DNA from 2 places in the Delftia lacustris genome. Region 2 is predicted to be linked to the other one. Evidence: riboswitches for the same ligand, from Rfam matches in the RefSeq annotation. Region 2 holds a riboswitch; the other holds the start of a gene.

Region 1 (14,252 bases), 2.2 Mb from region 2:
TCAGGGCCTTGCACCAGAGCCGTCACCAGCAGGCTGCTGCCCACGGTCACGCTCAGGCAACCGGCCAGATCAAAGCCCTGGCCCGGTGCGGCACGCCCGGTACGGGCCGAGGGCGGCAGAAAGCGCAGCGCCGCCATGGCACACGGCCAGGCCACGGGCACCAGCACCCACAGCACCCAGTTCCAGCCCAGCGCCTGCGTGAGCACGCCGCCCAGCAGCGCGCCGGCCGCCAGCCCGCCGGCCGACGCCATGCTCCACACGGCCAGGGCGCGGTTGCGCTCGGGCCCGGCCGCATACAAGGTATTGATCAGCGACAGCGTGGCCGGAAACAGCAACGCCCCTGCCACGCCCTGCCCTGCGCGGCCCAGCACCAGTTGCCAGGGCTGGGAGGCGAAGCCGCCGGCCAGCGAGGCCAGGCCGAACAGCGCCATCCCCGCCACATACATGCGCCGCTTGCCCAGCAGGTCCGCACAGCGCCCGCCCAGCAGCAGGCAGCCGCCAAAGGCCACGCTGTAGGCACTGACCACCCATTGCAGGTGGTGCGCATCCATCTGCAGCTGCTGGCCCATGGCGTCGAGCGCGACGAAGACGATGGTGGCATCCAGCGCAATCAGCAACTGGGACAGGGACAGCAGCGCCAGCGCGGCGCGCGGGTGGCGCAGGGCGCCAGCGGGGGAGTCGTTCACAAGCATGGGAGCGATCCTAATTAATGCATTTCTGAAGATAAACATCAGATATTCATTTTTCTTATGCAAAATCGAATCAATCAAACTTGCCATCGCCATGGACCTCAACGCCGTTCAATTGCTCATCAAGGTGGCCGAAAGCCGCAGCTTCACCCAGGCGGCAAGCCTGCTGGGCACCAGCCAGTCCCGCATATCGCGCGCCGTGGCGCAGCTGGAGAAAGACCTGGGCACGCGGCTGCTGCACCGCAATACGCGCAGCGTGTCGCTCACGCCAGACGGCTGCGCGCTGGTGGACCGCTGCGCCCCGCTGATCGCCGGGCTGGAGGAGGCGCGCCAGCTGGTCAGCGACCGGCGCTGCGCGCCCAGCGGCGTGCTGCGCATGACGGCGCCGTCCATGCTGGGCCGCATCGTGCTGGTGCCGCTGCTGGGGCAGTTGCTGCGCGAGCATCCGCAATTGCAGATCGACACCAGCTTCACCGACCGCATGGTGGACATGGTGGAAGAAGGCTTTGACGCGGCCGTGCGCATCGGCCCGCTGGCAGACAGCCGCATGATCGCCCGCGCCCTGCCGCCGCTGCGCTGGGTGACCGTGGCCTCGCCCGCCTACCTGGCGGCGCGCGGCACGCCGCAGACGCTGCAGGAGCTGGCACAGCACAGCTGCATGGCCGTCTACAACCACTACCTGGGCCGGCGCGTGCCCTGGCAGTTCCTGGCGGGCAATGGCGAGATGCTGGACTGGCCTGCGCCGCAGACCGTGACCTTCGACAGCGGCGACCCGCTGGTGGAAGGCTCGCTGGGCGGCCTGGGCGTGGCCCAGGTCATGGAGTTCGCGGTGCGCGAGCACCTGCAGGCGGGCAGGCTGGTGCGGCTGCTGCCCCAGCACGAAGGCCGCGCCCGCGAGCTGTCCCTGGTCTACCCGCGCACGCGCCAGGCTTCGCCGCGCATCAAGGCACTGGCACAACTGCTGCTGGCGCAGACACAGTGGTGAGGCGGCAGCGGCCAGCCGAGCTGGCGTGGCGCCGCACACACAGTGGGTGCTGATTCAGATCGGCTTATGCGGGTGAAGGGAGATTAAACTGCTGCCTTTCCACGATGGCTGCGTTCTCGGACAATCACGCCTTTTCGTGGTGCATGCACCTTGATGGGGCCGCGACAGCGCGGCTCTTTTGTTTTTACCTGTTTTGCATTCCTGCCCCCGCGCCGGCCAGCGGCCACGCGGGATCTGATCCAACCATCGACACATCCATGGCAGCAGACAACTCCAAGAACGCCGCTCCCACCGCACTCAGGCGCGAACTCAAGGCGCGGCATCTGTCCATGATCGCCATCGGCGGCTCCATCGGCACCGGCCTCTTCGTTGCCTCGGGCGCCACCATCTCGCAGGCCGGCCCCGGCGGCGCCCTGCTGGCCTACATGATCGTGGGCCTGATGGTCTACTTCCTCATGACCAGCCTCGGCGAAATGGCCGCGAACCTGCCCGTCTCGGGCTCGTTCGCCACCTACGGCGCGCGCTATGTGGACGAAGGCTTCGGCTTCGCGCTGGGCTGGAACTACTGGTACAACTGGGCCGTCACCATTGCCGTGGACCTGGTGGCCGCCCAGCTGGTCATGGCCTACTGGTTCCCCGACGGCAACGGCATGCTGTGGAGCGCCCTGTTCCTGGCCATCATGTTCGGCCTCAACGCCATCTCGGTCAAAGGCTTCGGCGAGGCCGAGTACTGGTTCGCCGCCATCAAGGTGACCACTGTCATCCTCTTCATCGGCGTGGGCGTGCTCATGATCCTGGGCATCGTGCGGGGCGGCGCGCCTGAAGGCATCTGGGGCAACTTTGCCCTGTGGAGCCAGGGCGATGCGCCCTTTGCAGGCGGTTTCTCGGCGCTGATCGGCGTGGCCATGATCGTGGGCTTTTCCTTCCAGGGCACGGAGCTGATCGGCATTGCCGCTGGCGAATCCGAGAACCCCGCCAAGAACGTGCCCCGCGCCGTGCGCCAGGTGTTCTGGCGCATTTTGCTGTTCTACGTCCTGGCCATCCTGGTCATCAGCCTGCTGATCCCCTACACCGATCCGCAACTGCTCAAGAACGACCTGGGCGACATCAGCGTCAGCCCCTTCACCCTGGTCTTCGAGCGCGCGGGCCTGCTGTCGGCCGCCGCCGTGATGAACGCCGTGGTGCTGACCTCGGTGCTGTCGGCCGGCAACTCCGGCATGTACGCCTCCACGCGCATGCTCTACACGCTGGCCTGCCAGCGCATGGCGCCGCGCATGTTCTCGTACGTCAACAAGCGCGGCGTGCCCACGATGGCCCTGCTGGCCACCACGGTCGTGGCTGCGCTGTGCTTTCTGACCAACATCTTCAGCCCCCAGCTGGTCTACATCTGGCTGCTGAATCTGTCGGGCATGACGGGCTTCATCGCCTGGCTGGGCATCGCCATCAGCCACTACCGCTTCCGCAAGGGCTACGAGGCCCAGGGCCTGGACCTGAACCGGCTGCCCTACCGTGCATCGTGGTTCCCGTTCGGCCCCATATTCGCCTTCGTGCTGTGCATGGTGATCACGCTGGGCCAGAACTACGAGGCCTTCATGGCAGACCGCATCGACTGGACCGGCGTGGTCGCCACCTATATCGGCCTGCCGCTGTTCCTGCTGATCTGGGGCGGCTACCGCCTGGTCAAGGGCACGCACATCGTGAAGTACAAGGACATGCAGCTGGGCTCCAACGTCGATTGACGCCCCGCCCGGTCCCCATGAAAACAGCCCGCAGATGCGGGCTGTCGTCTTTCAGGCATCGGCCGACCACACGGCCAGCTCGTAGCCATCCGGATCGGTGAAGTGGAACCTGCGCCCCCCCGGGAACGCGAACACCGCGCGGCTGATCACGGCACCGGCCGCCTGCACGCGGCGCTGCGCCTCGGCCAGATCGTCGGCGTAGAGGATGACCAGCGGGCCGCCGGGCCGCACCTCCTCGCCCGTGGTGAAGCCGCCCGTCAGCCGGCCGTCGCTGAACTCGGTGTAGCTCGGCCCGTAGTCGGTGAAGGTCCAGCCGAAGGCCTCGCCGTAGAACGCCTTGCTGCGTGCGATGTCGGCCACGTTGAATTCGATGTTGTCGATCTGGTGGTTGTTGCCCCTGATGCCCATGTGATGCTCCATTGAATGTCGGTAGGCCGCCATCATCGGCCACGCAGGGGCATGGCATCTTGAACAAAACGGCCAGCCGGGCCGCTCAATCCAGCAGTTGCTGCAGGGCAGCGCGGGGCGTGATGCCGCACAGCGCCCTCACCTCGCGCGACAGATGCGCCTGGTCCGCATAGCCGGCCTCCGCCGCCAGGGCCGCAAGACCTGCCTGCCGGTCAGACCGTGCCAGGGCCAGCAGGCGCTGAAAGCGCAGCACGCGCTCCAACGTCTTGGGGCCGTAGCCAAACTGCGCGTGGCACAGGCGGCGCAGGCTGCGCTCGGACATGTCCAGCTGCGCGCGCATGGCGGCCAGCACACCGGATTCGTCCCGCCCGGCTGCAGCCGCCACACCGAACAGCTGCATGGCCTGCCGGTCGGGCTCCGGGGCGTCGCGGCCCATTTGCACCAGTCCATGGATGAACACGGCCTGCCCTGCGCCCGGCTGCGCATCGTTGAAGCGATGCAACCACTCCCGCGCGCGCGGCCCCAGCAGATCGCCCAGTTCCACCGCCTGCCCCACGATCTCGTCCATGGGCAGGCCCAGCCAGGCGCTGGCCGCACCGGGGCCGAAGCGCGCCCCCCATACCTCGGACCCCGGCACGAGCGCAGGCCGCGCAGCCACCCTGTCAGGCCCCACGGCCAGCAGCCGCCCGCCTTTGCAGACGATGTCCACGCAGCCATCGGGCACCACGAGAAAACCGCCGGCATAGTCCGGGGCCACGGTGCTGCTCCACAGGCACTGGAAGTGCGGCTGCAGGGCGGGCGGCGGGGAGTGTTCGCGGTAGGGAGCGGGCGGCGGCGCCTGGCCAGAAGGCATGGACTTCAGACCCCCAGCGGCAGGTCCGCCTTCTTCAGCGTGCGCAGCACAAAGCTGGACTGGCTGTGGCGTATGCCCTTGATCTTGTAGAGCTTCTCGCGCAGCAGGCGCTCGTAGTCGCGCGTGTCCTTGACGACGACGCGCAGCAGGTAGTCGTACTCGCCCGAGACCAGGTGCGCCTCCACCACCTCGGGAATGGTCGCCAGCATCTCGCCGAATTTCTCCAGCGTGTTGTCCGAATGGCTGTCCAGCGTGACCTGCACCAGCACCGTATCGCCCAGGCCCAGCGCCAGCGGGTTCAGGCGCACGGTATAGCCCTCGATCACCCCCGCCTCTTCCAGCTTCTTGATGCGTGCCCAGCAGGGCGAGGCGCTCAGGCCCACGGCCGCGCCGATTTCCTGCAGGCTGGCGCGCGCGTTGGCCTGCAGGGCGGAAAGAATCTTTCTGTCGAGGATGTCCATGGCCGGCAATCTACTGCAAAACAGGCAGGTGCAGAATAATTTTCTGTAGCAACGCCTGTTTTGAAGAAATAAAGCAGCATTTTCTGAGGCCAAACGCGCACACTTGTCTGCATGGGAGCACGCTTACCGGCGCAGCAAAACCATTCACCCAGCCCCGCCGACTACCGCCAGCGCCCGGATGCGTGATCCCCTCAGGAACCCGTTACAGGCCGCCCCGCTTATCCGCAGTGGGGCGGCCTGTTGCATTGGGGCACCCGGCAGGCATCCGCAGACACCCGGCAGCGCTTTCCCGCAACGGCGGCCGGTGCACAATGCCTCCCGCAAACGTGCACGACATGCACTGACCCTGACGTCGGGCATGCATGGGCGCTCGCCACATCAACCAATCGGCCCCTTGATCCACACCCAAGACAATCCCACCGAAGGCCGCCGGAGGCACTGGCCAACGGATTCTGCAATGCGATGGCTGGCGCAAGCCCTGGCAGCCGCAGCGCTTCTGGCACTGCTCACCCGCTTGCTGCCCAACCCCCAGGCAGCCCAGGGCATCGCGGTCTTTCCCGGCAGGAGCATGGCGCCGGCCGCCATGCTGCTTTACGCGTACATGGGCTCGGCCCTGGCCATCACGCTGATGAGCCTGATCCTGTGGTGCTGGCTCAGGGAAAGGCTCTACATTCTTTGCGCCGCGCTCCTGGCAGCCGGTTTTGCCTACGCTGCTTTCCGTTACCGGCCCGAAGGCCTGTGGCTGCCCGGCGCCGACCAGCCCCAGCATGCGCTGTCCATCGCCTACTGCAGCTTCTGTGTGGTGGCGACGGTGTTTTTCAGCCAATTGTTCGAGTTCCGCCGCCATTGGATCTGGGCTGCGCACCTCTTCAGCGTGGTGGCCTGGCTGAATGCCATCGCACTGGGCATGGCACTGTTGGGTGGCTATGCGCAGATCTCGCGTGCCGTGGTGTTCACGGCCCTGGTGTCCACATCGTTCGGTGCGGTCTTCGTGCTGTACCTGCTGGTGGTTCGAAGGCAGTGGCAATACCTGCCGGGCGCGCTGGCGTTTGCCGTGCCATCCGCCCTGGGCATCCTGAACCTGCTGAGAACCCAGGGCCTGCTGCCCGATGTCGCTCTGCCATCGGCCCAGATGCTGTGGTTTGCCGGGCGTGTTTCCGAGGCCATCCTGCTGGGAATGGCGGTGACCAACCGCACGCGGGTGGCGGAGCGCGCCCTGCGCAGTGAGCGGATGCAGGCCCTGTCACGCGCCCAGGCGGCCGAGCGCGAGCTGGAGTCCAAGGTCCTGCAGCGCACCGCACAGCTGCAAACGGCCCAGCAGGCCCTGCAGACGGCCTTGCACAGCGAGCGGGAGATGCGGCTGGAGCAGCGCCAGTTCTTCAACATGATCAACCACGAGTTCCGCACCCCGCTCACCATCGTGGACGGCGCCGCGACCGAGCTGCAGACGTTCCCGACGACGGATGCGGACTCCCTCATCGAGCAGGCGTCCCAGATACGCAGGGCTTCGCGCCGGCTGATGACCCTGGTGGACACCTGCCTGATCAACGACCGGCTGGACGCGGGCGCGTTCCGGCTGCAACTGGAGCAGACGCCATTGGATGAACTCCTGGAGGAGTCTGCAGAGCTCGTCGGCTGGTCCCGGCGGCATCGCCTGAAACTGGATCTGGAACAAGGCCCGCAGCAATGGCAATGCGACCCTGTCCTGGTGCGCATCGCCATCTCCAACCTTGTCGGCAACGCCATCAAATATGCCAAGGCGGGCGACATCACCCTGGCCGCCCGCTGCGATGCGTCCGGTGACCTGCTGATTTCCGTCAGCGACCAGGGACCGGGCCTTGCGCCCGAAGCGGCAAGACAGGTTTTCGAGCCCTATGAACGCGCAAGCGCCACCCGGCACGTCAACGGGCATGGCCTGGGCCTGTCCGTGGTCAGGCGCATCGCCAGGCTGCACGCAGGCGACGCGTTCTTCCAGCCGGCTGCCGGAGGCGGGGCCTGCTTTGTCATCCGGCTGGGCCGGCTCCCGCCCGGCACGGCAGATGCCTGCCAGGAATGTCCGCCAGCGGCAAGGCCGGCCGCCGTGCCGCCGGGCATGCCCGCCTGACGCGGGCAAGGCCGGGGCCTTTGCCCCTGAAGCAGTGCGTGCTCGTGGCGCTCATGGGGCCGCCGCTGCACGGGCCGTCCCGCCCTGCACCACCAGCAGCACGCCACCCAGGATCAAGGCCACGCCGGCCAGGCGCGTCGCATTGACCGGCCGTGCGCCCAGGCCCATCAGGCCGAAGTGGTCCACCAGCACCGAGACCACGATCTGCCCCGCCACCACGCAAACCAGGAAGCCGCCTGCGCCCAGCTTGGGTGTAACGGCCGCCGCACTGGCCACATAGATGGCACCCAGCACGCCGCCTATCCATAGCCACCATGGCCCCGCTGCCGCCTGGGCCATGGCCGGAGCGGGCGCGCGCAGCACCCACAGTGCAGGCACCACGACCATGACGCTCACGGCCAGCGAGACCAGCGCGCCCCACAGCGGGTGGCCCAGCAGACGGCCCACCAGAGCATTGCTGGCGGCCTGGAATGGCAGGATGGCCCCCGCCAGCAGCGCCAGGGCCACGGGAGCAAGGGCGGTGAATGTGCTTTTACCTGTCATGCGGCAAGACCTTTCTTCTTCTGTCAATCGATGCCTGCATGCTCTCGCATCCAGCACGTTGATGGAAATCGTTTGTGTGCACGGTCTATATTCATGGCATGGATGAACTGCGCCGTATCGACCTCAACCTGCTGCTGGCCCTGCACGCCCTGCTGGCCGAAAAACATGTGACGCGTGCGGCCCTGCGTCTGCACAAGAGCCAGCCGGCCATGAGCCATTCGCTGGCGCAGCTGCGCGAACATCTGGGCGACCCGTTGCTGGTGCGGCGCGGCGGCCGCATGGCGCTGACGGCACGCGCACAAGGCCTGGTGCAACCGCTGGCGGATGCGCTGGGCAGCCTCAACGGCTTGCTGGCACAGGCGGAGTTCGACCCGGCCCACGCACGCGGACGGCTGCGGCTGGCGCTGTCGGACTACGCATCGCGCATCGTGCTCCCGCCGCTGATGCGGCATCTGCGCCAGCACGCACCCGGGCTGGACCTGGCCATCAGCCAGTCCACGCGCGAGGTGATGCTGGCCCAGCTGGCCGATGGCGAACTGGACCTGGCCCTGGGGCCCTTCCCCGACGCACCCGACCTGCCCGAAGGCATCGAGGTGCAGGATCTGTTCCAGGAACAGTTCGTGAGCGTGGCCGACCAGGCCGTGCTGCCGGCACGCGGCGGGCTGTCACTGCCGGACTGGCTGCAGCGCCCGCACGTCATGCTGGCCATGCGGCCCGACGCCAGCGAGGAGATCGAACGGGCGCTGGCCGCCCAAGGCCTGAGCCGCCGCGTGGTGCTGGCCCTGCCCCACTGGAGCGCGGCGCTGGAGGTGCTGGCAGGCACCGACCTCGTGCTGACCGTGGGCAGCCGCGCCATTGGTGACCTGCGCCGCCACAAAACGCTGCGCCGTTTCGCTCCGCCGCTGGAGCTGCCCGAGTTCGCCTACCAGCAGGCCTGGCATGTGCGCAAGCAGGGGGATGCCATGCATCGGTGGCTGCGCAACTCGATGGCGCAGTGCTGTGCTGCGCAGGGGCAAACACAGGAGTGAGAGCAGGAGCAAGTGCAGGAGTAAGCGCAGGCCGCAGCCTCAGGCCGTCACCCCCACCCTCAGCAACTGCTTCTGTATCTTCCCGCTGGCCGTCTTGGGCAGGGCCTCGCGGAAGTGGTAGCGGCGCGGGCGCTTGTAGGCGGCCAGGCGGTCGCCGTGGACCAGGAAGGCGTCCAGCGCCTCGGCCGTGGGTGTGGCGCCCGGCTTGGCAACCACGTGGGCGGCGACGATCTGGCCCCAGCGCTCGTCGGCCTCGCCGATGACGGCGACCTCGAGCACGTCGGCGTGTTCGACCAGCGCGTCTTCCACCTCACGCGGATAGACGTTCTCGGCACCCGAATTGATCATGTAGTCGATGCGGTCGCGGATCCAGAGATAGCCGTCGTCGTCGATGTGGCCCAGGTCGCCCGTGTGGTACCAGCCGTGCGCCAGGGCGCGGGTGTTGGCGTCGGGGCGGTTGAGGTAGCCGGCCATCATGCAGGGGCCGCGCACCAGGATCTCGCCCACCTCGCCGGGCAGGCAGGCCTCGGCCGGGTCGGTGGGGGCGTTGTCTTCGCGCAGGCGGGCCACGATGAGGTCATGGCCCATGGAGGGCAGCCCGGCCGAGCCCGCGTGCGAGAGTTGCTCGCGCGGCAGGAGGATGGACATGCAGGGCCCCATCTCGGTGGTGCCGTAGACCTGGACCAGGTCGCTGCCGACCTTGCGTGTCCATTCGCGGATCAGGTGCGGCGCCATGGAGGCGCCGCCGTACTCCACCAGCCGCAGCGCGGGCGCCTGCTCAGGCGAGGCAATGGGGTCGGCCAGCAGCATGGTGACCATGGTGGGCGCCGCGAAGAAGAAGCTCACGCGCTCTTCGCGGATCAGGCGCCAGGCCTCGGTCACGTCGAAGCGGCGCAGCAGCACCTGGGTGGCACCGGCCTGCAGGCGCGGCAAAAAGCTGGTGTGCAGCTCGGCCGTGTGGTTGAGCGGCGCCATGGCCAGGCCCACGTCGTCGCGCGTGAACTGCATGGTCTGGTGCATGAGGGCGTTGTGCGCCAGCTTGCTGCGGTGCGTATGCAGCACGCCCTTGGGCCGGCCCGTGGTGCCGCTGGTGTACATGAGGATGCAGGGGTCGCTCTCGCGCACATGGGCCTGGGGCGGCGCGCTGCTGCGGCCACTGGCCAGGGCGGACAGGCGCTGCGTGGCCCAGGCCGGCAGCGGGTCGGCCGGGGCATCGTCGGCAAAGATCCAGTGCTCGATGCCCGTGCCAGTGCCGCCACCTTCGGCCTTGAGCAGGGCCTGGGCGCGTGCGGCCACCTCGCCGCCCTCGTGCTCGAACACAAGGGCGCGCGCTGCGCCGTCCTTGAGGATGAAGGCCAGCTCCTGCGCCGCCAGCCGGTAGTTGATGGGATTGAAGATGGCGCCCAGGCGCGCGGCCGCCAGCATGGTGAAGACAAAGGCCGGCGTGTTGTAGAGAAAGGCCGCGACCACGTCGCCATGGCCTATGCCCAGCTCGGCCAGGCCGTGGGCGTGGCGGTTGACTTCGGCATCGAGCTGGGCGTAGGTCCAGGCGCGGCGCTCGCCGCCCTCCCACGCGACCAGGGCTTCCTTGTTCGGCAGGTAACGTGCCGGCCAGGCCAATGTGTCTCCCAGCGTCTGCTGCATGTGCGCTTCTTCCTTCTCGCTCACGAGATTTCATATATCGATGCACCTCAATGTAGGAGATTTTTTAGACAGTTATGCAATTTGCAAATGCATCCATGCAGGCAAGCGCATGGAGTTGCAGTCGGCCCGCGGAAATCCCGAAGCCGCGCGGACGCTGGCCGCAGCTAGAATGCGCCGGTCAGGAGAGAGTGCCCGCCCGGCCGCAATGGTCACAGGCAGCGGCACCGCCGAAGGCGCAGGGTTTCCCGAACGCTCAGGCAAAAGGACTGGCACCGCCTGCCGCCACGGCCGCAGGCGTTCCTAGCTGGAGAGAGATGCAGGGCACGGCGGTGTGCCCCATCCACCGAAGGAGCAAGCCCCACGCATGGAAGGTGCGGGTGAATCTCTCAGGTAAAGCGGACAGCAGGGCAGCACATCCCGGAGGACCGGGATGGCGTTATGCCTTGTTCCTTGCCTGAAAGAGAGCCCTCCTTGTCCGCTGCCTCCACCACCGATCTGCTCAAGACCCCGCTGTTCGACCTGCACCAGGAACTGGGCGCGCGCATGGTGCCGTTTGCCGGCTACTCCATGCCCGTGCAATACCCGCAGGGGCTGATGGCCGAGCATCTGCACACGCGCGAGGCGGCAGGCCTGTTCGATGTCTCGCACATGGGCCAGATCAGCGTGCGCGGTGCCGACGCCGGGGCCGCGCTGGAGTCGCTGATGCCCATGGACGTGCTGGGCCTGGGCGAACACCGCCAGCGCTACGGCCTGCTGCTCAACGACGCGGGCGGCATTCTGGACGACCTGATGTTCGTGCGCCGCGAGGACGACCTGTTCCTGATCGTCAACGGCGCCTGCAAGCACGAAGACCTGGCGCACATCCAGGCCCGCATCGGCCAGCGCTGCGGAATCGAGCCCCAGTTCGACCGGGGCCTGCTGGCGCTGCAGGGCCCGCAGGCCGCAGCCGCCATGGAGCGCCTGCTGCCGGATACGGCCGGCCTGGTGTTCATGACAGGCGGCCACTTCGACTGGGAGGGGGCCGAGCTGTACATCACGCGCAGCGGCTACACCGGCGAGGACGGCTTCGAGATCTCCTTGCCCGCCAGCCACGCCGAGGCCTTTGCCCGTGCCCTGCTGGCCCAGCCCGAAGTCAGGCCCGTGGGCCTGGGCGCGCGCAATTCGCTGCGCCTGGAAGCCGGCCTGTGCCTGTACGGCAACGATCTGGACACGACCACCACCCCGGCCGAGGCCGCCCTGAACTGGGCCGTGCAGAAGGTCCGCCGCGCAGGTGGCGAGCGCGAAGGCGGCTTTCCCGGCGCAGCCACCGTGCTGGCCCAGCTGCAGTCGCCCGAGCTGCTCACGCGCAAGCGCGTGGGCCTGGTGGCCCTGGAGCGCGTGCCCGTGCGCGAAGGCACGGAACTGCTGGATGCCAGCGGCCGCAAGGTCGGCCAGGTCACCAGCGGCCTGCTGTCGCCCACGCTGAACCAGCCCGTGGCACTGGCCTATGTGGAGCCGGGCAGCGCCGCCATCGGCACCACGCTGCAGGCCATGGTGCGCGGCAAGGCCGTGCCCATGCAGGTGCAGGCCACGCCCTTCGTGGCGCCCCGCTATCACCGCGGTTGAGGACAGCCTGCGCGCTTGGCGTGGATCGAGTTCGGCGGATTCGTTTTTCCTGCCATCGCATGCCGCTACAGTGCGCACTGACCTTTCTCAAACCGCCTTTCACAGGTTTTTTCAGTTTCTATCGGAGCAAGCCATGAGCATCCAGTATTCCAAGGACCACGAGTGGATCAACGCCGCCAACCCTGACGCGGCCATCGTCGGCATCACCCTCCACGCGCAGGACGCGCTGGGCGACGTGGTGTTCGTCGACCTGCCCGCCGTGGGCACCAGCTTCAACCAGGGCGATGTGGCCGGCGTGGTCGAGTCCGTCAAGGCCGCCGCCGATGTCTACATGCCCGTCAGCGGCGAGATCGTCGAAGTCAACGAGGCCCTGCGCGACGACCCCTCCCTGGCCAACAGCGACCCGCTGGGCGAAGGCTGGTTCTTCAAGGTCAAGCTCAGCGACGCAGGCCAGCTGGCCGCGCTGCTTGACGAAGCCGCCTACACGGCCTTTGCCCAGAGCAACTGACGCCACTTTCCGGCCAGGACGGGCGCCAGGGCCCGCCCTGGCGCTTTTCAGCTTTTGAGACAGGTCCCTCCATGCTGATGTCCTCCACCCAGCCCCTTGCCGCCCTCGAGAACGCCACCGAATTCGTGGCCCGCCATATCGGCATCGCGCCCGAAGACGATGCCCACATGCTCAGCGCCATCGGCGCGGCATCGCGCGATGCGCTGATCGACGCCATCGTCCCGCCCTCCATCCGGCGCCACCAGCCCATGGCGCTGCCGCCAGCGGCCACCGAGGCCCAGGCGCTGGCCGAACTCAAGGCGCTGGCAGGCCGCAACCAGTTGCTCAAAAGCTTCATCGGCCAGGGCTACTACGGCACGCACACGCCCGGCGTCATCCTGCGCAACATTCTCGAGAACCCCGCCTGGTACACGGCCTACACGCCCTACCAGGCCGAGATCTCGCAAGGCCGCATGGAGGCCCTGGTCAACTTCCAGACCATGGTCTGCGACCTGACGGCCATGCCGATTGCCAACGCCTCCATGCTGGACGAGGCCACGGCGGCCGCCGAGGCCATGACGCTGGCCAAGCGCTCCGTCAAAAGCAAGAGCAACCGTTTCGTGGTGGCCGGCGATGCCCACCCCCAGACCATCGAGGTGATACAGACGCGCGCCGCGCCGCTGGGCATCGAGGTGCTGCTGGCCAACTCGCTGGAGGAATGGAACCAGCTGATGGAGGGCGACTACTTCGCCGTGCTGGCCCAGTACCCTGCCACCAGCGGCCGCATCGACGATCTGCGCGCCGACGTGGACAAGGCCCATGGCAAGCAGGCCGCCTTCATCGTGGCCACCGACCTGCTGGCGCTGACCCTGATCACGCCGCCCGGCGAATGGGGTGCCGACATCGTGGTGGGCACCACCCAGCGCTTTGGCATGCCCATGGGCGCCGGCGGCCCGCACGCCGCCTTCATGGCCTGCCGCGACGAGTTCAAGCGCTCCCTGCCCGGCCGCCTGGTCGGCGTGAGCGTGGACGTGCACGGCAAGCCCGCCTACCGCCTGGCACTGCAGACGCGCGAGCAGCACATCCGCCGCGAAAAGGCCACCTCCAACATTTGCACGGCCCAGGTGCTGCCCGCCGTGGTGGCCAGCATGTACGCCGTCTACCACGGCCCCGAGGGCCTGGAGCGCATCGCCCGCCGCGTGGCCTCGTACACGGCCATCCTGGCGCGCGGCCTGGCCGAGCTGGGCGCGCCGCTGCGCGAGGCGCCCAGCTTCGACACGCTGAGCCTGCACACGGGCGCGGCCACCCAGGCCATCGTGGAGCGTGCCGTGTCCCTGGGCGCCAACCTGCGCGTGTATTTCAAGGAATACCTGTGCATCTCGCTGGACGAGACCACCACGCGCGCCGATGTCGAGCTGCTGTGGAAGATCTTCGCCCGGGACGGCCAGGCCCTGCCCAGCTTCACCGCCTTCGAAAAGGGCGTGGAGCCGCTGATTCCCGACGGACTGCGCCGCAGCAGCGCCTTCCTCACGCACCCGGTGTTCAACACCCACCGCTCCGAGACCGCCATGCTGCGCTACATCCGCCAGCTGTCGGACAAGGACCTGGCGCTGGACCGCAGCATGATCCCGCTGGGCTCCTGCACCATGAAGCTCAACGCCACCAGCGAGATGATTCCCATCACCTGGCCCGAATTCGCCCAGGTG
Region 2 (14,252 bases):
GTTGGCCTTGGTGACACTAAGGTTCACCACGCTCACAAAATGAATTTGTGCGGCGCTTGGCGAATACGCGTTTGCTCCCACGGTGAACGTGCCACCCAGGGTTCCTGCAGGAATGCTGGTGGCGATGGTGTAGGTACCACTCGCTGTGCTGGTGGCAGTGATCGAGCAGATGCCCAGAGTTGCGCCGCTTGTTCCAGTGGTGCAAGTGGCTGACGCGCCGTCCGCGCCACCGTTCAGCTTCACGCCGGGGGTACCGGCAAAGGTGACGACCTCGCCGCCCTTGGGGTTGCCACCGGCATCGCGCACATATGCTTCCACCACATCGGTTGCCGTGCCATTTGCCGCCGCGTTGTCGCTCACGACACGCAGGCCCGAATTGCTTGCCGAGGCATTGCCGGCGACAAAGGCCATCGATTGCGGGCTGTTGCCGATGGCAGTTGCACCCACCGTGGCGGCAGCCGAGTAAGTCGATGCGGTCACGCTGGTGAACGACACCGAGCAGGTCGCCGCCACACCGGCAGTCGTGCAACTGGCGGTGGCAGGCGCCGCTCCGGCAGGCGTCACGCTGAAGTTCACGGCAACGCCGGTGACTGGATTGCCGAACGCATCCTTGGTGACCACGGAAACGACGTCCTGGCCGCCGCCAGCTGCCTGGTTGTTCGCATCGACCGACATGGTCGAATTGGCGGGATCGACGGCACCTGCCGTAAAGACATAGGCAGCCGTAGCGCCGTACGTATTGCCGCCGGAGCTGATGCCGCTGCCGCTCAATGCGCCCCCCGCGATGCTTGCGCCGGAAGTGTAGGAGCCCGCGACGGTTGTCCTGGCGGTGACCTGGCAAGTACCGGCCGCATTGGTGGTGCAGGTACCGCTGAAGGTGATGTTTGCGGTGGGAGAGAACGTGACAACGCTTCCGGCCACCGGATTGCCGTTGACATCTCCCACAAACGCTTCAAGCACATCCGTCGCCGAGCCATTGGCCGTGGCCGGACTGCTGACGGTACGCACCCCCGACCTGGCGGGGTCGGCGGCATTGGCCGTGAAGTTGATCACGGCCGGACTGCCATTGGCCACGCTCTGGGTGGTGGTGCCGTTGTTGTCCGTGGCTGTGAAGCTCGCCGCACCCGCGACGGTGGATGTCACCGTGATGGAGCAGCGCGCTGGATTCGCATTGGCCGCAATCGTGCAGGAAGTTGCCGAAGGCGTGCCGGCGCCGGTATGGACAAAGCCGATGGTGTGGGCGACCGTATCGACCGTTGCATTGCCATTGGCGTCCTGCAGTGCGACGGTCACCGTGCCGGTGCTCGTACCGTCGGCCATCACCGAGAGCGGTGTGGCACTGAGCAGATTGCCACTGGCTGTATTGCTGGGCGGCCCGGCAATGAAGTTGACCGATACCGGACTGCCATTGCTCACGGCCTCTCCATTGTCCGTTGCCGTGAAACTTGCGGTGCCGACCGTGGCCGATTTCACCGTCACGGAGCAGGTGGCCGGATTGGCGTTGGCCGCGATCGTGCATGTGGGTGCGGCCGGCGTGGTCGTGCCCACGCCCGTTTTGGTGAAGACAATCGTGTGCGCCACCGTATCCGTGGCGGGATTGCCATTGGCATCGCGCAGGGTCACGCTGATCGAACTCGTGGCCGTGTTGTCTGCGACAACGCTGAGCGGACTGGCACTGATCAGGTTTCCATTCGCGCCATTGCTGGGCGAGCCGGCCGTGTAGTTCACCGCAGCCGTAGCCGTGGCGGCCGAGCTATTGATGGTGAAACCAAAGGTGCCGCTGCCGACTGCGGTAGGTGCCGTGACGGTTGCCGTGTACACCCCTGCGCTGCACGCCCCCGCGCCGACCGCAGGCGAGCCCTGTGTTCCGCCGTTCAGCGTGAAGGCCACCGTATTGGCACAGGTTGCAATCGAATTGCCTGACGCATCCTTGAGCTGCGCCGTCAATGTGCTGGTTGCAGTGCCATTGGCAATGATCGAGGTCGGACTCGCAACGATGGTCGAGGCGCTGGTACTTGGCGGACCCGCCGTGTAGCTCACTGAAGCCGTAGCAACTGCGGCAGAGCCGTTGATGGTGAATCCGAAGATCCCGCTGCCGACGGCCGTGGGCGATGTGACGGTGCCCGTATAGATGCCGGCGGTACACGAGGCCGCGCCCACATTGGGCGTTCCCTGCGTTCCGCCGTTCAGGGTGAACGCCACCGTGTTCGTGCACGTGTTGATCGGATTGCTGCTGGCATCGACCAGTTGCACGCGCAGCACGCCGGTGGAGCTGCCGTTGGCCACGATCGATGCCGGAGTGGCGACTATCGTCGATGCACTCGTGCTCGGCGTTGCGGCCGCATAGGAGACCGTTGCGGTGGCAACAGCCGCAGCCCCGTTGATGGTGAACCCGAAGGTGCCGCTGCCGACCAGCACCGGCGATGTCACCGTCCCCGTGTACATGCCGGCACTGCAGCCCGTGACGCTGACGGCAGGGACGCCTTGCGTCCCCGCATTGAGGGTGAAGGCCACCGTATCGGTACAGGTGGTGACAAGGTTACCTAACGCATCCTTCAACTGCACGGCCAAGGTGCTGGTGGAGACGCCATTGGCCGCAATCGATGGCGGACTCGCGGCGATTTCAGACCCGCTCGTGCTGGCCGGCAGCCCGGTGAAGCTGTAAGCAACCGGCGAAGGCTGATAAGTCACTGCGCCAGATACCGGGCTTCCACCCAATGGAAGATTGGAGAACGTGGCACCAGCGACTGACGACGACAAGGTCACGGGTGTGGTGAATGTTCCGGCGACACTGCTGCTGGCATTGATGGGAGACGCGCACTTTCCGCTGGAGTCGGTCGTGCAGCTGACTGCGGCGGAGCTGCCATTGAACGTGACACCTGCAGGCGGCGCTGCGAAGGTAACGGTGTCACTGCCCCCCGTCCAGGCATTGCCTTGGCCGTCAACAATGTAGACCTCCAGCAAGTCGCTGCTGCCGACAGGTTGATTGTTGGTCGTCGCCAGAACGCCGGATTTCAGGGCACAGGGAAAACCGGTGACGCTTGCAGCCGTTGAAAGCTGCGAGGTCTGGGCTCCACCGGAATTGCTGTCCGTCACTGTGACCCGCACCTGGCCGCTGAGATACGAAGGAACGGTCAGCGTTCCCGAGGCTCCGGCCATGCTCCCTGAGCCCAGATAGACCTGTGCGTCGTTGGCGCCCGCGCCGGTCGGCGACCAAAAGGCTTCCACCGTATACGGTGCCGGCTCGCTCGCATTGGCATTTGCCGTGATATTGAATGTCCAGGTGCAGGCGGCGGTGTCACTGGCGCCAACGCCAAGGGTCGGGGTCCATCCGGTTTGTCCATTGGCCGTCGTCAGCAAACTGATACCTGAGTTTGCAGCCACAGGCACGGAAAACAGCGTGTTCTGAGAAATCTTGAAGAAATCATGCGTAGTGATACGAATGGCACTTCTCGACTGGCTTGTCATCTTGTTGTTGCCAATCAACCCTGGTGCCGTACCCGTCCCACTAATATTCAACCCGTCCCCGCCGCCAGTGAAATTGTTATCGGTCACCGTCACTACCTGCGTCGTGCCTGAGGCTGCCGTATTCACCGTTGGTGCCGACACATGCATTGGCGATGAAGCGGTATAGGCGGCGATAGGCAGCGAGAAGGTATTACCCGTCACGGCAAGACCAATTCCATTGCCCAGGTTGATCGTTCCATCAACCGACACCACGGCCCTGGGCGCATTTCCACCAGTCGGGCTCAGTGCGATATTCGAATCTTTGATCGTCAATCCGTTGACGGTCATGTTCGACATGACCTGGAAGAACTGCTCGAGCTGCATTCCCCCGATAGGGTTGGGCAGATTCGTTACCGTGAAATTATCGACAACAATGTTGGAAACCGTGCCTGCACCGTTGCTTGCGGCAACGGAAATAGCCGAGCCCTTGTTATTGCCGTAATTTCCATTCCATATCGCGGAATTGATCGTGCTATTGGTAAAGAATACGTTTTGTGCGCCTTGATGAATCTCCGCGTACAGCTCGCAGTTGAACGGCGTCCCCTCTCCCGCAGGGGTTGGCGCCACATTCACCAAGCCGACGCGATCAATGGTGATATTGTTCGCCGGGGAGCCAACGACGAATACCGCTTCGCCACAGGTCATGTTGGGCGAATTGGTGAGCGTGATGTTCTTCCCACCAAGATAAAAAGTTTCCCAGGGGGAGTCCGCCCAGTTCTGGACTTGTATGACTCCCCCGAAATCGATGGTCAACGAGCCCGTGCCGGCTGGCACGGTGCCTTTGAGCCAGTACCAGGCACCACCGGCACCAGTGGTGGTGCCCGTATCGCCGCCGCTGATCATCTGGCTTTGACCACAGGCATTGGTGGCCCCCGTCACGGCGCCGGACTGGACTCCGCTGGAGAATGTATTGGCACAGCGCACGTAAACCGTCTGATTGTCGACATACGGATGGAGGTTTCCCGCCGCATCCTTGGATGTCCCGCTCTGTATGGTTCGTACCGACGTGGTCAGTGTCGGCGCAAAGACGATGGAAACATCGGCACTCGGATCCAGCGTTTGCAGCGTGTAGTTGGCTGCCTGAATGGCCGCTCGCAGCGTACATGCGCCAGCAAAGGTGCCCCCCAGCGTGCTGACACAGGTGGTTGGTGTCGTTGCATTGGCATTGGGAGCGTCGCTGTTGTCGGTGACCGTGAAGACGATGGTCGCCGCCAGTGCCGTGGATGAGATACCCGCGCATGAAAGCAGCAGCAAAGAGAAAAGGCACTTCGCTGCACGCCACTTGCGAAAAAATGCCGAACCAGGCAGGCGATTGAGAGCATGCATGATATTCCCCGTTTTCTCAAGGAGATATGACAGGAAAATGATTTTCCCAATGGCAATGGCCATCAGTTGTACCCAGCGCATTTGCATCGCCGTACCTCGAATAGTTCTATTTGAATCACGAGCCCACAACTCACCTTGCAGCCGGTGAGTTTGGAAGCAAAATTTTTCGCGCAGATCCTGCGCGTCAATCAAAAAAAGGCGGATTTCCATCAACGCTTGCGCGCTGCTCCACTGCCCATTGAGCGGACACACCTTCAGTCGGGTTTGCGACGCAAAACATTCCTCCCTCGACAAACCATATTCACCGTGCTTGTATTTTTTCAGTGACGGACCAGTTTCCATGGACCCGCACCTGTGCAACGGTAAGTCGCCTATCAGACATATATACAACCCATGGTTAACCCATGCAGGTCCAATCGACCAGAACATGCACTGACAAACCACTGCACATATCGATAGGCTAAATCATGTTTTTTTCTATTTCAATAGTTTTTTTACATGAAGCCAGAGACTCGTACCAGCGCTACGAGGGAGGCGCTTGAGCGATCTAGGGAATACCCTGAATCAGCCACACCACATACAGGTAACTGGTGGTATCCCCAATACGACTGGAGCTGGCTGCGCAAGCCCCATAGAATCGCCCCTGCAGGAGAGCAGGCGGGCGCCACGGTGCCGAGCCTCACCGAAGGCGCAAACTCCCATACACGCTCAGGTTCCGTACTGCAAACACAACATGCCGTCTGGAGAGCCGCCGCACGCAATGTGCGGCGCACCGAAGGAGCAAGCCCCGTTCCCATGGACGGCGGTGAATCTCTCAGGTACCAAGGACAGGGGGAGCGGCAGCTGCGTCACGACGGACGCCGGCTGCCTGCTATCCAGACCATAGCAGCCAGCTTTCGCGTGACCCGGCACATGCCTTTGAAAGGGCATCGTCATGCGCGTCATCGTTCTCGGAGCCGGCCTGATCGGCACCACGTCGGCCTACTATCTGCAATCCCTCGGTCATGAAGTGACCGTCATCGACCGCCAGGCCGCGCCCGGCGCCGAAACCAGCTTCGCCAACGGCGGGCAGATCTCGGTCAGCCACGCGGAGCCCTGGGCCAACCCCGGCGCACCGCTGAAGTTGCTGGGCTGGCTGGGCCGGCAGGACGCCCCCCTGCTCTTCCGCCTGCGCGCCGACATGCGCCAGTGGCTCTGGGGCCTGTCCTTCCTGCGCAACTGCACGCCCGCGCGCACGCGCCACAACATCCAGCAGATCGTTCGCCTGGGCACCTACAGCCGCGAGGCCCTGCAGCAGCTGCGTGCCGACACCGGCATCCAGTACGAGCAGCGCACGCAGGGCATCCTGCACTTCTATACGAACGCCCGCGAGTTCGAGGGCGCGCTCAAGCCCACCGAGCAGATGCAGGCCCTGGGCTGCGACCGCCGCCTGATCGATGCCGACGAAGCCGTGCGCCTGGAGCCGGCCCTGGCCCATGTGCGCGGGCAGATAGCGGGCGCCACCTATACGGCCGAGGATGAATCAGGCGACGCCAACCTCTTCACACGCGAGCTGGCGCGCATCGCCGCCGCCACGGGCGTGCAGTTCCGCCAGAGCCACCACGTGACGGCGCTGCGCACCACGGGTGCGGGCGCCAGCCGCCATATCGACCATGTGGAGGTGACCAATGCCGATGGCCGCTATGAACGCATCCAGGGCGACGCCTATGTGCTGGCCATGGGCTCGTTCAGCCCGCTGCTGGCCCAGCCGCTGGGGTTGCGCCTGCCCATCTACCCGGCCAAGGGCTACTCCGTGACCCTGCCGGTGCTGGACCCCGCCAAGGCCTACCAGGTCAGCCTCACGGACGACGAGTTCAAGCTGGTGTTCTCGCGCTACACGGGCGCGCAAGGCGACCGCCTGCGCATTGCGGGCACGGCCGAGTTCAACGGCTACGACCGCAACCTGGACCCCGTGCGTTGCGAGGCCATCGTGCGGCGCGTGCAGCAGCTGTTCCCCGGCGCCGGCGATACCGGGCGCGCCCAGTTCTGGAGCGGCCTGCGCCCCGCCACGCCCAGCAATGTGCCGCTGATCGGACGCTCGCCCATCGCCAACCTGTTCCTGAACACCGGCCACGGCACGCTGGGCTGGACCCATGCCTGCGGCTCCGGCATGGCGCTGGCCGACCTGGTCAGCGGCAGGCAGCCAGCCGTGGATTTCGATTTTCTGGGAGCCGTAGCCATGGACCCGGATCGCAGCGCAGGCACGGTGCGCCCGCGCGCGGTCTGAGGTGCGGACGGCGTGTACGGCGTGTACGACGCCTAGGCAGTGAACACCGTCAACACCCCGGCGAAGCGGTGCAGGCGGGCGTCCATGATCTCGGCTTCGGCGACGAAGCCGATCAATGGCACATCGCCCAGTGCGTGGCGCAGGGTGCGCAGTTCGGCATCGGGGCCGCCGAACAGGCCGCCGCCGCGGCCCCGGCAACTGATGTAGATGGCGCCACGGATGCGGGGCTGTGCCTCGCCTTCGGGCGCCGCCTCCTCGGGCTCCGCCGCATCGCGCAGCGCAGCGCCCAGTTGCAGCAGTTCCTGGCGCGCGACCTGGGCCTGGCGGCGGCAGAAGATCACCGAATGCCCGGCCTCCACGGCCGATGACAGGGCGACGCCCTGGCGCAGCGGGTCCAGGCCAACCAGGGTCAGCACCTGGGCCTCTTCGGTCAGCACGCCGTGGGCCAGGCCCCGGCCCGGCGGCGCAATGGCCGCCAGCGTGGTGCGGACCGTGGTCAGCGCGGGCTGCCAGTCGCTGCCTTCCAGCTCCACGCCCAGCAGTTGCAGCAGGCGCTGCAGGGCCGGATCGCCATCGAGCCCGGTGACCAGGGCCCCGCGCGCCTCGGTGATCTCCAGCCCCTCGCCCAGCGGCACGCAGCCCTGGGCCATGCCCGTGATGCAGGGCACGCCGGCACCGAAGGCCACGCCTGAAAAGCCACCACGAAAAATGCCGCGCGCGTCCGCATGCTGCGCATGCAGATCCTCGGTGCGGCAGGCGATCTGCACGCCCTCCACGCCATCTTCCCCGTCATCGCCCACGCCGCCGAACAGCAGGCCGGACTCGGTGCGCTCGGACAGCTCGTACAGCAGCTCGGCCAGCTCGGGCTGGCCGCCTGCGGCATGGACCAGGGCCGAATGGGCCGTGAAGCCGGCCTCGCCGCCAGGCGCATGCAGGGGCGCCAGGCCCGAATACAGGCGGTAGTGGGCGGCCGGTACATCCAGCAGCATCACCGCGAGCGCGGTTCCTGAAAGGTACTCATGCGACATGGCCAGAACGCCGCCGGCCGAGCAGCCGGCCCAGTCCGCCACATGGGGCAGGGCCCTGGCCAGATGCTGCAGCAGCGGCCGTGCGTGGGCGGCATGCGCATGGGACAGGTACACCAGTCCCAGACGGGGCCGCTGCGCGTGGCCGGGCCCGGCCATCTGCAAGCGCAGCTGCTGCAGCACCGCGTCGGCCGCGGCGCGCCAGTCGGAATGGCTGGCATGGCCTACAGGAAACAACGACATACCAACCTTCTTTCTAGCCCTGCCAGCACCCGGCTTGCGGGTGGCTGGGGCCTTGCGCATCCATGGGTCCGGCCCGATCGGTCAACGCGCCGGCCGGCTCTTGGCTGCCGGCTTGCTGGCGGCCGGCGCCTTGGCTCCAGCCTTTGCAGCGGTTTTCCTGGCAGCCGCTTTGGCGGGAGCCTTGGCAGCGGTCCTGGGGGCTTCGGCCTGCACCGCAGCCTTGGCCGCCGGCTTTGCGGACGGCGCCTTGGCAGGGGAGACCGCCGCCGCCTTGCCCGCCTGCGCAGCAAAGGCGCTGGCCTGTGCCGCCATGCGGTCCATGGTGGCCTTGGCCAGGTCCCCGGCCATGCCGGTGGCGCGCTGTGCGGCCGCCACGGCCGCCACGGCCTCCGGGGCCATGGGCTCGGCCATGGCCTTGGCGGCGATCTGCTGGAATTGCTGGGTCAACGCGCCCCACCACTGCATGGCCTGGCCCATGGCGGCGGCCTGGGCGGACTCGTCCTTGGGCGCCGCAGTCTCCGCGGCTGCGGGTCTGTCGGCGGCCTTGGCCGCCTCGGGGGCTGCAGGCGGCGCGGCAGCGGCCTGTGCGGGCTCGGGCTGCGGCTTTTCCTTCTTGCTCGCCCGGTTGGCGGCCGAGGACATGGGCCAGTCCGAAAGGTCGCCCTGCCCCGCGCTGGCGGCGCCCTTGGCCGCGGCGGTGGCTGCGGCGGTTGCGGCTGCAGGGAACTGGAAGGCCTGCGCCAGCTCGCCCATGCTGACGTTCATGCCCTGCAAGGTGGACAGCGTCATGCGCTGCACTTCCAGGGCCTGGATGGTGGCGGCCAGCGCCTTGCCGTTCTGGTCGAGCCAGAACTGCACGGCCTTGAGTTCGGTGATGCGCTTGTCCACCTCTTCGATGCTCACCGTGGGCGCCACCCATTCGGGCAGGCGCCCCAGGGGCCGGGCGGTGGCCGATCCTGCACTCTGGGCCAGGCCCTGCAGGAAGTCGAAACCGGGGATGAACTTGCCGAAACCGAAGGAGGACGCATCACTCATGGCAGCACTCGCTAGGACTGGGTTGGAAGAACATGCCGGTGAAGCACACCGGCCATGCGCTCAGCTTAACCCAGGCACACGCCAAGTCCATCGCAAGTCATGCACGGCCCGCTGCGCACAAACCCGGTGGATGACAAAAAGCTCAGTGGGAGTGGCCGGCATGTCCGCCGTGTCCGCCATGCGCACCGCCCTGCGCAGCCGATGCCGCACCTGCGCCGGGCGCCATGGCGCGCACGGGGACCTGCAGGCTCAGGCGCGAGGTCTCGCCCTTGGCGTCCTTGAACACCAGGGTGATGGGTACCTGGCTGTCCTTGAGCAGCGGGCTCTTGAGCTGCTGCAGCATGACGTGGTAGCCGCCGGGCTTCAGATCCACGGCCACGCCCTTGGGCAGGTCCAGGCCGTCGATGGCGCGCATGCGCATCACATCGCCTTCCATCTTCATTTCATGCACCTCGGCCACGCCGGCGGCGGGCGACTCCACGCCCACCAGGCGCAGCGGCTCCTCGGCCGTCAGGCGCATGAAGGCGCCCGTGGCCTGCTGGCCCGGCACGCTGGCACGCGCCCAGGCGGCGTCGGCCTTGACATGGGCCGCATCGGCATGGGCATGGGCCAGGCCCATGGACAGGGAGGCGGCGATCAGGAAAGGGGTGGTCCATTGACGCAGTGTCATCACGGTTTCTCCAGAAATTTCAATGCATTGCGGCACGGTCTTCGTGCCTTGCAAAAAGGGTTGGCCAAGCGAAGGAAGCGGGAGTGAATCCGGGAGTCACCGGGGCGGGGCGCGGGCCTGGGGCAGGGCCGGCATGGCCACGCTGTGGACGGAGGCCGGGTGCGCCCGTGGCTGCGCATCTGCCACCAGCGGTGCCGGGGCCGCACTGCACCGGGCGGGCGGCGGCGCCAGCGGGGGCAGGCACAGCGGGCAGTCGATGCCGTGGCTGCCGGCCAGGGCATTGTCCTGACCGGCTGGCGAGGGCACCCAGACCGATTCGCCAGCGGCCGAGCACAGGCGCTCCCAGCCCGAGGCGCGCGCCAGCGGCGCAAACGCCGATGCCAGCGCCACGCACAGCCACAGGCCCAGCGCCCAGCGGGCGCAGGCAGCCAAGGTGGAGGGCAGGCGAAGCGGCATGGCGCCATTCTAGGGGTCTGCCCCAGGACGTCATGTCCGTGACCCCGCCAGGCCCTGCCCGCCCCTACCATCGCAGGCGCATCCCCCAGCCCTCACCAACACCCTAGGAGACACCCATGCTCACCCTGTGCGGATTCGCGGCCAGCAACTACTACAACAAGGTCAAGCTGGCCCTGCTGGAAAAGCAGCTGCCCTTCAACGAGGAACTGGCCTGGCTGGGAGAGACCGACATGGCGCTTTCTCCGCTGGGCAAGGTGCCCTACCTGCGCATCGACGACGGCCGGGGCCTGTGCGAGTCGGCCGCCATGGTCGAGTACGTGGAGACGCTGTCGCCCTCGCCGGCCCTGCTGCCGGCCGACGCCTTCGAGGCCGCCAAGGTGCGCGAGCTGTGCGTGTACCTGGACCTGCACCTGGAGCTGGTGGCGCGCATCCTCTACCCGCAGGCTTTCTTCGGCGGCCAGGTCAGCGACTCCACCCGGGAGCGCACGCTGGCCCAGCTCGACAAGAACGTGGCGGCCTTCGCCAAACTCGCGCGTTTCTCCCCCTTTGTGGCGGGCGACAGCTTCACGCTGGCCGACTGCTGCGCCATCGTCCACCTGCCCCTGGTCAGCGCGGCCAGCAAGATCGTTGGCGGGCGCGACGTTCTGGCCGACCTGCCCGTGCGCGAGTACCTGGCACGCATGGCCGAGCGGCCCACGGTGCAGCAGGTCAATGCCGACCGCAAGACCAATACGGCGCTGATGATGGCCCGCTACGCCAGCGACAAGACCCCGGCCTGAGGCGCGGGGCCTTCACTCACTCCTGCAGCCAGCGCAGCAGCCCGCTGGCGCGCTGCGTGGGGCTGCCAACGGCCGAGGCCAGCAGGCCCGGCACCTCGGAGAACAGCGAGAAGGCCTGGCGGGCGCGCGTGATGCCGGTGTAGACCAGCTCGCGCCCCAGCACGCTGCCGCCGCGCGAGGGCAGCACCAGGGCGGTGTGCTCGAACTCCGAGCCCTGGCTTTTGTGCACCGTCATGGCGAAGGCGGTCTCCACATGGGCCATGCGGCTGACGCCGACCGAGCGCAATTCGTCGCCCTGCAGGAAGTAGACGCGCAGCAGTTGCCCTGGCTGCCCCTGGTGCGCTCCCGGCAGCGCAATGCCGATGTCGCCGTTGAACACGCCCAGCTGCGCGTCGTTGCGCGTGACCATGACGGGACGGCCCGCATACCATTCGCCGCCCCGGCGGATCACGCCCTGCGCATCCAGGGCCTGCTCCACCGCGCGGTTGAGGCCGGACACGCCCCAATCGCCCTCGCGCACGGCGCACAGCAGCCGGAAGCGCTCGAAGGCCTGCAGCACAGCGACCACCCAGGCGCGGTGCGCTGCCTCGTCGGCGCCGGCCGCATCCGGCCGGCCCTGCAGCGCCTGGGCATAGAGGGCATAGCTGGCAAGACCGCCGCGCCCGTGCACGGCCAGTTCGGTCACGGCGTGCACGCCGCCGCCATGGCGTTCCCACAGCTCGGAACCGGCGCCGGCTTGCGTGCCGGCATCGAGCAGGGCCTGGGCCTTCACCGCCTCACCGGCATTCACGGCGTGTGCCAGCTGGCCGATGGGGCCGCCGAAGCGCCGGCTCTCGCGCAGCATGACGGTGTGCTGCGCCAGCGCTGGCGCACGATCGCCGTCGGGCGCCGCGAACTGCGGCGGCAGCCGCTGGCCCGCCACGCGCAGTGCGTAGTCCAGCGTGTCGGGCAGGTAGCGCCCGGCCTGGGCATCGCGGCACAGGTCGCCCAGCACGGCGCCCGCCTCCACCGAAGCCAGTTGGTCCTTGTCGCCCAGCAGCACCAGGCGGGCGCCGGCCGGCAGTGCCTCCAGCAGCGCCGCCATCATCTCCAGGTGGACCATGGAGGCCTCATCGACGATGAGCACGTCCACGTCCAGCTGCCGCCCTGCATGGAATCCCCAGTGCCGCGTATCGGGCCGCGCGCCCAGCATGGAGTGCAGGGTGCGCGCCGCACCCATGCGCTGCACCAGGCCCGCCAGGTCGATCTCGCCGCCCATGCTGCCCTGCAATTGCAGCAAGGCCCCGTCGATCGATTGCTTCAGCCGCGCAGCCGCCTTGCCCGTGGGGGCGGCCAGGGCCACGCGCAACTGGCCGGCATCGGGCGCCGTGGCAAACAGCAGGGCCAGCAGCCGTGCGGCGGTATAGGTCTTGCCGGTGCCGGGGCCGCCCGTGATCACCGACAGCCGGCCGCGCAGCGCCAGCGCGCAGGCCAGCTTCTGCCAGTCCACGGCGCCACCGTCCGCCGCAGGCGGGAACAGGCGGTCCAGCCAGTGGCGGGCCAGGGCTTCGTCCAGCGGCTGGCCGGCCACGGCCTGCGCCGCCGTGCGCTGGATGACGTGGGCGGCCACGGCGCGTTCGTAGTCCCAGTAGCGGCGCAGGTACAGCAGCGGCGCGGGGCCGTCTGCGCCGGCCAGCACCAGGGGCTGGCCGAGGTCCTCGCTGCCATCCTGTCCATCTACCTGCTCCCCGTGCACCACGCGCACCACGGGGCTGGCGCTCAGCGCCGCAACCCAGCCGGACAGGCGCGCAGGCAGCATCTGCCACAGGGCCTGCTGCGCGGGCAGCGCATCGGCCGGCCAGGCCAGCACGTCGTTGGGGTGGCCGGCCAGCGGCGCCAGGGGCAGGCAGCTGTGGCCGCGCCCCTCCATCTGCGCCAGCAGCGCGGCGGCCACCAGCAAGGCGGGCCCGGCCTGTGCATCCTGCCCGGCGACGAAGGAAGCCAGCGCCGCATCCAGCCGGCGCAGCAGGCCCGCGTCGGCCCAGCGGCGCAGCAGGGCCAGCACTTCATTGGTGTCTGGCGGCACGGCGCCCGGCGAGTCGTCGCCCGGCGGTTCGCCGCCCGGCCGTTCATCGAACAGGTCCAGCGTGGCCGTATCGATGGTGCGCGAACGGGGGCGCGGGCTCATGGCAGTTCCTCCGCGTTGGCGCGGCCGGGACCGAGCAGTTCATCGAGCGCATCAAGCAAGGGCAGCTCGGGCGCCATGGCATGCATGCCACCGGCCGGGCCATCGATGCCGCGCAGAAAGTAGTACAGCGCACCGCCCAGTTGGCGCTGCGGCTCGTAGGCCGTGCCCAGCCGGCTGCGCAGCAGCCGGTGCAGGGCCAGCAGGTAGAGCGCGGCCTGCACGTCGTAGCGGTGGTGGAGCATGGCGCGGGCCAAGGCCTCCTGGCCGTAGGCGGTGCCGTCCGGGCCCAGGTGGTTGCTCTTGTAGTCAAGCACCCAGTAGCGGCCCTCGTGGCAGAACACCAGGTCGGCAAAGCCCATGAGCATGCCGTGCAGCGAGCGCTGGGGCAGCGCGGGCCGCTCCTGCCCCGGCAGGATGAAGCGCCGGCACAGCTGGTCGATGCGCTCGGCCGGCAGCTGGCGCGCGGGCAGCCAGAACTCCATCTCGGACAGTTGCGGCCCCAGCGTGGCCAGCGTCACATCCAGCGGCGCCAGCGGCTGGTGGACCACGGCCGTGAGCCAGGCCAGCAGGTCGCGCGCCTGCTCGCCCCGGCCCGCGCGCTCGCAGCGGCGCACCAGGCGATCAGCGAGCGCACCCTGGCCGTCCACGGGCAGGGCAAAGTCTTCGCCGCCCAGCCATTCCAGCTGGTCGTGCACGAAGTTGCCGACCACGGGGCCGCGCAAAAAGCGGTGCCAGACCGCAGGCCCGCCAGCCGGTCCATTCTGCAGGGGCTGCAGGC

What was found. Region 2 has a riboswitch for glycine ahead of U6958_RS04380 (D-amino acid dehydrogenase). Riboswitches for the same ligand answer to the same signal wherever they lie in the genome.
Region 1: another riboswitch for glycine. It lies ahead of gcvT (glycine cleavage system aminomethyltransferase GcvT); the one in region 2 lies ahead of U6958_RS04380 (D-amino acid dehydrogenase).

What each region holds. Positions count from the first base shown of each region.
Region 1 covers NZ_CP141274.1:2,802,417-2,816,668, reverse strand. The annotation lists gene U6958_RS14225 (MFS transporter) at 1-692, opposite strand, end outside; gene U6958_RS14220 (LysR family transcriptional regulator) at 784-1,674, shown strand; gene U6958_RS14215 (amino acid permease) at 1,932-3,413, shown strand; gene U6958_RS14210 (VOC family protein) at 3,465-3,821, opposite strand; gene U6958_RS14205 (helix-turn-helix domain-containing protein) at 3,907-4,674, opposite strand; gene U6958_RS14200 (Lrp/AsnC family transcriptional regulator) at 4,680-5,135, opposite strand; gene U6958_RS14195 (sensor histidine kinase) at 5,593-7,239, shown strand; gene U6958_RS14190 (DMT family transporter) at 7,291-7,782, opposite strand; gene U6958_RS14185 (LysR family transcriptional regulator) at 7,881-8,810, shown strand; gene U6958_RS14180 (fatty acid--CoA ligase) at 8,850-10,454, opposite strand; glycine riboswitch at 10,624-10,733, shown strand; glycine riboswitch at 10,749-10,867, shown strand; gene gcvT (glycine cleavage system aminomethyltransferase GcvT) at 10,893-12,059, shown strand; gene gcvH (glycine cleavage system protein GcvH) at 12,193-12,567, shown strand; gene gcvP (aminomethyl-transferring glycine dehydrogenase) at 12,639-14,252, shown strand, end outside.
Region 2 covers NZ_CP141274.1:616,140-630,391, reverse strand. The annotation lists gene U6958_RS04385 (invasin domain 3-containing protein) at 1-5,175, opposite strand, end outside; glycine riboswitch at 5,564-5,674, shown strand; gene U6958_RS04380 (D-amino acid dehydrogenase) at 5,768-7,099, shown strand; gene U6958_RS04375 (FIST N-terminal domain-containing protein) at 7,132-8,367, opposite strand; gene U6958_RS04370 (PhaM family polyhydroxyalkanoate granule multifunctional regulatory protein) at 8,449-9,402, opposite strand; gene U6958_RS04365 (copper chaperone PCu(A)C) at 9,545-10,072, opposite strand; gene U6958_RS04360 (hypothetical protein) at 10,169-10,528, opposite strand; gene U6958_RS04355 (glutathione S-transferase family protein) at 10,645-11,307, shown strand; gene recD (exodeoxyribonuclease V subunit alpha) at 11,324-13,474, opposite strand; gene recB (exodeoxyribonuclease V subunit beta) at 13,471-14,252, opposite strand, start outside.